Regions from separate parts of the Mesorhizobium sp. B2-8-1 genome, predicted to be linked through region 1. Evidence: riboswitches for the same ligand, from Rfam matches in the RefSeq annotation. Region 1 holds a riboswitch; each other region holds the start of a gene.

The links. A riboswitch is a leader RNA that binds a small molecule or an ion and turns the genes downstream of it on or off. The one in region 1 is predicted to bind cobalamin.
Region 2: another riboswitch for cobalamin. It lies ahead of FJ428_RS17970 (CbtB domain-containing protein); the one in region 1 lies ahead of bluB (5,6-dimethylbenzimidazole synthase).
Region 3: another riboswitch for cobalamin. It lies ahead of FJ428_RS17800 (DUF1636 family protein); the one in region 1 lies ahead of bluB (5,6-dimethylbenzimidazole synthase).

The regions. Positions count from the first base shown of each region.
Region 1 covers NZ_VFTX01000001.1:503,566-505,823, reverse strand. Annotated here, with positions in the region: gene FJ428_RS02485 (histone deacetylase family protein) at 1-720, opposite strand, end outside; cobalamin riboswitch at 842-1,022, shown strand; gene bluB (5,6-dimethylbenzimidazole synthase) at 1,071-1,823, shown strand; gene FJ428_RS02475 (TetR/AcrR family transcriptional regulator) at 1,867-2,258, opposite strand, start outside.
Region 2 covers NZ_VFTX01000006.1:253,440-255,697, forward strand. Annotated here, with positions in the region: gene FJ428_RS17965 (aromatic ring-hydroxylating dioxygenase subunit alpha) at 1-944, opposite strand, end outside; cobalamin riboswitch at 1,078-1,274, shown strand; gene FJ428_RS17970 (CbtB domain-containing protein) at 1,310-1,489, shown strand; gene FJ428_RS17975 (CbtA family protein) at 1,505-2,258, shown strand, end outside.
Region 3 covers NZ_VFTX01000006.1:218,456-220,713, reverse strand. Annotated here, with positions in the region: gene FJ428_RS17805 (winged helix-turn-helix domain-containing protein) at 1-565, shown strand, start outside; cobalamin riboswitch at 595-799, shown strand; gene FJ428_RS17800 (DUF1636 family protein) at 837-1,283, shown strand; gene cobW (cobalamin biosynthesis protein CobW) at 1,286-2,258, shown strand, end outside.

The DNA.
Region 1 (2,258 bases):
AATAATGATCAGGTCGGGTGCAAAATTGTCGAGCGAGGGCAGCACGCGCGACAGGAAGGCATCGCGGAACGCCTCGCTGCCGGTCTGCGGCGCAAGCGGCGCGTTGACGATGTTGCCGGCGCCGGTTTCGTTCTTTGCTCCGGTGCCGGGGTAGAGCGGCATCTGGTGCGTCGAGCAATAAAGCACGGACGGATCGTCCCAGAAAACATCCTGCGTGCCGTTGCCGTGATGCACGTCCCAGTCGACGATGGCGACGCGTTCGATATCGTGTTTGCGCTGTGCATAACGTGCGGCGATGGCCGCTGTGTTGAACAGGCAGAAGCCCATCGCCGTCGCTTTCTCCGCATGATGGCCGGGCGGCCGGGCGGCGACGAAAACGTTGTCTGCCCTGCCGGCAAAGACGTCGTCGACGGCGGCGTTGGCGGCTCCGATCGCGGTGATCGCCGCTTGCCAGCTCTTCGGGCTGGCCGTTGTGTCGGCATCGATGCGGGCGATGCCCGTATCGGGAATGGCGGCGCGTACCCGCTCGACGAAATCCTCGGGATGCGCGTAGAGAATGGTGGCCTCATCGCCTTCCGGCGCCTCGAGGCGGTCGAGCGCGGCAAAAGCCTCGTCGTCGAGCACGCGCTCGATGGCGCGCAAGCGGTCCGGCCGCTCCGGATGGCCGGGTGGCGTGATGTGCTCGAGGAAGATCGGATGGGTGTAGAGACGAGTGGCCATGCTCCCTATCTAGTGCCCTGGCGCGGCGATGGCCATGCGTTGCGGCCTGATGGTTGGGGAAAATCGCGCTTGCGTCCGTTCGCGTCGCCGCGGGGATTGGCGGCGCAGGGGCTTCGTCGTAAAGTCCCGGCCACTGCCTGGTGCCCGCCGCGAGCGGGAGAATCGGGAACACGGTTTGATACCGTGGCGTGCCCAACGCTGTAAGGGGGACCGCGCCGGTAAATGCCACTGTCGATGACGGGAAGGCGCCGGATGCGGGTTGATCCCGAGCCAGAAGACCGGCCTGGCAGGCATCGTCATCCGCATGGTCAGGCGGACGGCAGTTGATTGCAATCGCAAGGGGACAAGCGATGCCGGACAATATGACCATCCCCGTGGGTGACGGATTCGACCAGATGGCGCGCGATGCGGTCTACCGCGCCATGTTCACGCGGCGCGATGTCCGCAGCCATTTTACATCAGAGGCCGTCGACGACGAGGTCTTGGCGCGGCTGCTGCTTGCCGCCCATCACGCGCCATCGGTCGGCTTCATGCAGCCATGGAATTTCATCGTCATTCGTGGCACCGAACGACGGGAACAGGTGCGCGACCTGTTCCTCGCGGCGCGCGAGCAGGAATTGCCGGCGATCGAGGAAGAGCGGCGGGCGCTCTACCGCAAGCTCAAGCTGGAAGGCATCTGCGAAAGCGCGCTCAATATCTGTATCACCTGCGACCGCCGACGCTCACAGGGTTCGCCGCTGGGACGCTGGCACAATCCCGAGATGGATCTCTACAGCACGGTCTGCGCGGTGCAGAATTTCTGGCTGGCGGCGCGCGCCGAAGGCGTCGGCGTTGGCTGGGTCAGCATTATCGAGGCGCAGGCGTTGAAAGGCCTTCTGTCGATTCCCGAGCACGTGACGCCGGTGGCCTATCTCTGTGTCGGCCGTGTCTCGGAGTTCGCGCCGAAACCGGACCTCGAAACACATGGCTGGGGGCGGCGGCTGCCGCTGCCCGAGCTGATCATGAGCGAGACGTTTTGCGGACAGGGCGAAGTTCCGCTCAAATCAACGATCGCACGCCTCAAGGCGGCAACATGCGAAAAGTCTGACAAACTCTTGATTTGATTGCCGATACGGCATGCCCAGAGCTGCCGGCGGCCTGCCGTCGTCAGGCGGCTCCGGCATCCTTCCTCAACAATCCTTCGAGCAGTTGCTTGAATGCCGCCACCACGGTCTTCGACGTCGCTTCCGGGTCGTTCGAATTGGCGATCCGCTGCGCCGCCTGGCTGCTCGCCCCGTTGATCAGCCGTGCCGCGGTCTCGGGGTCTACGCCCGGGACAACCACCCCGCCGCCCTGCAGCGTCGTCAGGTGATCGGTCATCGACGCGACGCAGGCATTGGCGTTCGGCCATTGCGCGGGATCCCCCAGCACGGCCGGACCGTCCCGAAACATGATGCGCTGGATTTCCGGCTCCAGCGCCATTTCGATGTAGCTCGTGCATTCGTCGACGAAGCTTTGCCAGCGGGTCGGTGCTTTCGCTGCAACCTCATTCACCCGTG
Region 2 (2,258 bases), on a different contig from region 1:
AATTCGGTCTGCTCGGGGCCAAGCGGCACCAGCCGTACGGACCTGACATAGTCGACGTGGCCGACGATGAACATCGAGGGCAGGCTGGTGGCGTAGGTCTGGCCGGCGGCGTGCTCGGCCGGCGTCAGGCCCGAAAAGACCGGCCCATGCGCCTGGCCGTCACGTGACCATGTTTCGGCACCCGCCCGCAGCCCGCCGGAAAATTCCGGCGCGTCATTGTCGGCATGGCGGGTCCATTCGGGGTCGTCATGCCGGCCCATCAGGCCGCGACCATAGATCGGCACCAGCCGCGACAGGTCCTTGTGGACGCCGGGGCAATGCAGGCATTCGTTGAAGTTTTCCCAGAAGATCTTCCAGTTGCAGTTCATCACCTTGCGCAGCACATGGCCCGATACCAGCGATTCCAGCGGCCAGTTGCCGAGATCGCCGGAGGCCGGGTCGAAGGATGAGTGCGCCGAGCCGGCGGCATCTTCCGCGAGATTGACGAAGACGAAGCCGCGCCAGACCGACAGCGCGACGCGATAGAGCGGATGGTCCGCCTTGTCGAAACCTTCGGGCAGCGTTTTCGATGGCACGCGCACGAGATCGCCGCGCAGCGAATAGGACCATGCGTGGTAGGGGCAGGTGATCAGCCGCGCCTTCAGCCGGCCCTCGCGTTCCTGGCAAAGCTGCGAGCCGCGATGCCGGCAGGTGTTGTGGAAGGCGCGCAGTTCGCCGGTGTCGTCGCGCAGTACGACGATCTCCTGGCTGCCGACGCGGAAGGTGCGAAAAGCCAGCGGTTGGGCGAGATCAGCTTCACGGCAGACGAGCAGGCAGTTCCTGTACCAGATGGCGTCAAGGTCGCGCTGGTAGGCCGCCGCATCCCAATAGGCCGACGACGGCAATGTCGGCTCGGCCCGGGTGAGGCCGTTATAGGGGGCGTGCTGGCTCTGGACGGGCTGCATGGCTGGCCTCCTGTGAGATGGCAGCCGACACCCGGCTACGGAAATTGTCAATTGCAGCGGAGCAAGCGGCCGGACGGCGCTAAAGCGCTTGTCGCCGTCGGAATTTGGTTTGCCGGATGCGGCGATTTTCCCTATAGTCACCTTCGTCGTCGGTTCCGATTGGAGCCAAGAGGGAATGCGGTGCGGGCAGATTTGTTGCCCAATGCCGTGGCTGCCCCCGCAACTGTGTGCGGTAGTCCTCTCCATATGCCACTGAAGATTTTCTTCGGGAAGGTGGGGAAGGGCGCTGATCCGCGAGCCAGGAGACCTGCCGGCGACAGGAAACTGACTTCGATGCCCTCGGGTGGAGGGTGAAAGGACAAGACATGAATACCGCTTCCGTCTCCCTCGGCGCCTCCATCTCCTCGCAGTCGCGCCTCCTGCAGCTCGCGCTCGCGGCGCTGCTCGGCGTTTTCGTCGTAGGCTTTGTCGGTTTCTCGCATATCGACGCGGTCCACAATGCCGCGCACGACTATCGCCACTCGATGGCGTTTCCCTGCCACTGATAGGGATTTGACATCATGAACCTGTTTCGCAACGTCGTGTTCATCGCGGCGATCGCAGGGCTCGTGGCCGGTGTCGTTCTCGCCTGCATGCAGGCCTATGCCACCGTGCCGTTGATCCTGAAGGCGGAAGTCTACGAACAGGCCGGCGGCGGCCACCACCACGACCATACCGCACCGGCCCCGACCGACAACAACGCCATGAACTCTGCCGCCCCGGCGGGCAATGCCATGAGCTCCGCCGCGCCGGCAGCCGCTGAAGCTGTTCCGGCTGGAGAGGAAGGCTGGGCGCCGGCCGACGGCTTCGAGCGCTTCGCCTTCAGCGTGCTTGCCAACATCGTCACCGGCATCGGCTTCGCGCTGGTCCTGGTCGCGGTTTCGGAATTCGCCGGCGGCATCGGCAACTGGCGCCAGGGCGTGTTCTGGGGACTGGCCGGCTTTGCCGTGTTCACGCTGGCGCCGGGCCTCGGCCTGCCGCCGGAACTGCCGGCCATGCCTGCCGCCGAGCTTCTGCCACGCCAGATCTGGTGGACGGCGACGGTGGCGGCGACGGCGATCGGCCTTGCCCTGATCGCCTTCCGCAAATCACTGCCGCTGGCGATTCTGGGCGTGGTGTTGATCGTCGCGCCGCATATTGTCGGCGCGCCGCAGCCGGACAGTTTCGAGACGCCGATTCCGGAAGGCCTGCATCATCAGTTCGTGGTGGCGGTGACCGTAACCAACCTGGTGTTCTGGCTCGTGCTCGGCGCTGCCGCCGGCGTGGTGCGTGGAC
Region 3 (2,258 bases), on a different contig from region 1:
GGAATTGCTGCGGATATCCGCCCGCGCTCATGGCGTCGCGACAGCAAGCGACCTGCGCGACTATTTCCGCCTGTCGCCGGCCGACATGAAGGGCCGGCTGGAGGAGCTGGTTGAAACAGGCGAGCTGGTGCCGGTGCGTGTCGAGGGCTGGAACAAACCGGCTTACCTCCATAAGGAGGCCCGTATTCCACGAAAAATCGAGGCCCGCGCCTTGCTGGCGCCGTTCGATCCGGTCGTTTTCGAGCGCTCGCGCACGGAGCGGCTGTTCGATTTCCACTACCGCATAGAAATCTACACCCCTGCCGAAAAACGGCAATACGGCTATTACGTCCTGCCGTTCCTGCTCGGCGACAGGATCGTGGCGCGCGTCGACCTCAAGGCCGACCGGCCGGCCAGCGTGCTACGCGTCCACGCGGCCTATGCCGAGCCCGGCGCGCCGCCTGAAACCGCCGCGCAACTCTTCCAGGAATTGACGCAGATGCAGGGCTGGCTCGGCCTCGAACGGATCGAGGTTACGCCCGCCGGCGACCTTGGGCAGCCGCTCGCCGACATTGCCGTGTCGTAGACGCGCGTTGACACCGCCGCCTGCAAGAGCCTAAATCCATTCCAGACGGTCTCCTCTCGGCAAAGGGAGGAGCCAAGAGGGAATGCGGTGCGAAATCTCGATTTCAAATCCGCGGCTGTCCCCGCAACTGTAAGCGACGAGCCAAGGCCGAAAACCACTGGGACGGTCCCGGGAAGGCGGCACGAAGGCGATGACCCGCGAGCCAGGAGACCTGCCGTCTGAGACATAAGAATCCGATCGCCCGGCGGGTTTTCCGGGCAAGGAGCCCGATTTGGAACGCGACAGCAGTTTCCCGGCTGAAACAGCGGACATTTTGTCTGGCGATAGCGACTTGTCTGGCGATAGCGACGCCTTGGCCGGCGTCACTGTCATCATCTGCGCTTCCTGCCGCGACGAGACCGGTTCCGATGCCCATCCCCGCGCCGGCGAAGTTTTGGCTCAAGATACGCGCCAAGCCGCAACGGCCGACAATGTCCGTGTCCGCACCGTCGAATGCCTCGGCAACTGCAAGCGCCGTCTCAGTGCCGCGATTCTTCGCGACGGCTGCTGGAGTTATGTCTTCGGCGACCTGAACATCGCCAGCGGCGCCGATCTCGTGACCGGCGCGAAACTCTTCGCCGCTTCGACCAACGGCCTCATTCCGTGGCGTGGTCGCCCGGATTCCCTCAAGCGCGGCCTCGTCGCCCGCATTCCTCCCCTCGACATGCTGAAGGACTGATCATGACCGCCGCAGTTTCCGCCGCCACTCTCTCCCGCGTCCCCTGTACCGTGGTCACCGGCTTCCTGGGTGCCGGCAAGACCACGCTGGTCCGCCATCTCCTGGAGAACGCGGGCGGCAAGCGGATCGCCATCATCGTCAACGAATTCGGCGACATCGGAATCGACGGCGAGATCCTCAAGGGCTGCGGCATCGACACCTGCCCGGAGGAAAACATCGTCGAACTGGCCAATGGCTGCATCTGCTGCACCGTCGCCGACGATTTCGTCCCGGCGCTCGACCAGATCCTGTCGCTGACGCCGAAGGTCGACCACATCCTGATCGAGACCTCAGGCTTGGCTCTGCCCAAGCCGCTGGTCCAGGCCTTCCAGTGGCCGACAGTGAAGAGCCGGGTGACAGTCGACGGCGTAATCGCCGTGGTCGACGGTCCGGCATTGGCCGAGGGGCGCGTCGCCAACGACATGGACGCCCTGCAGGCGCAACGCGCGCAGGACCAGACACTGGACCACGACGACCCCGTCGAGGAGGTGTTCGAGGACCAGATCGCCTGCGCCGACCTCATCATCCTGTCGAAGAGCGACCTGATGGATGCCGCAGGTTCGGCTCGCGCCAACGCCATCATTGGCGAACACTCCGCCCGCGCCGTGAAGGTCGTGCCGACGGCTCATGGCAAGGTCGATCCGTCCGTGCTGCTCGGGCTAGGCCTCGCCGTCGAGGACGACATCGAGAACCGCAAGTCCCATCATGACGGCGCCTTCGACCACGAGCACGACGACTTCGATACGTTCATCGTCGACATCCCCTCGATCGCCAACCCGGACGACCTGGCAAAGCGCGTCGCGACCGCCGCCGAACAGGAGAACGTGCTGCGGGTGAAAGGCTTCGTCGAGGTCGGCGGCAAGCCGATGCGGCTTTTGCTCCAGGCCGTTGGTCCGCGCGTCAATCATTATTATGACCGCGCCTGGACGGCTGACG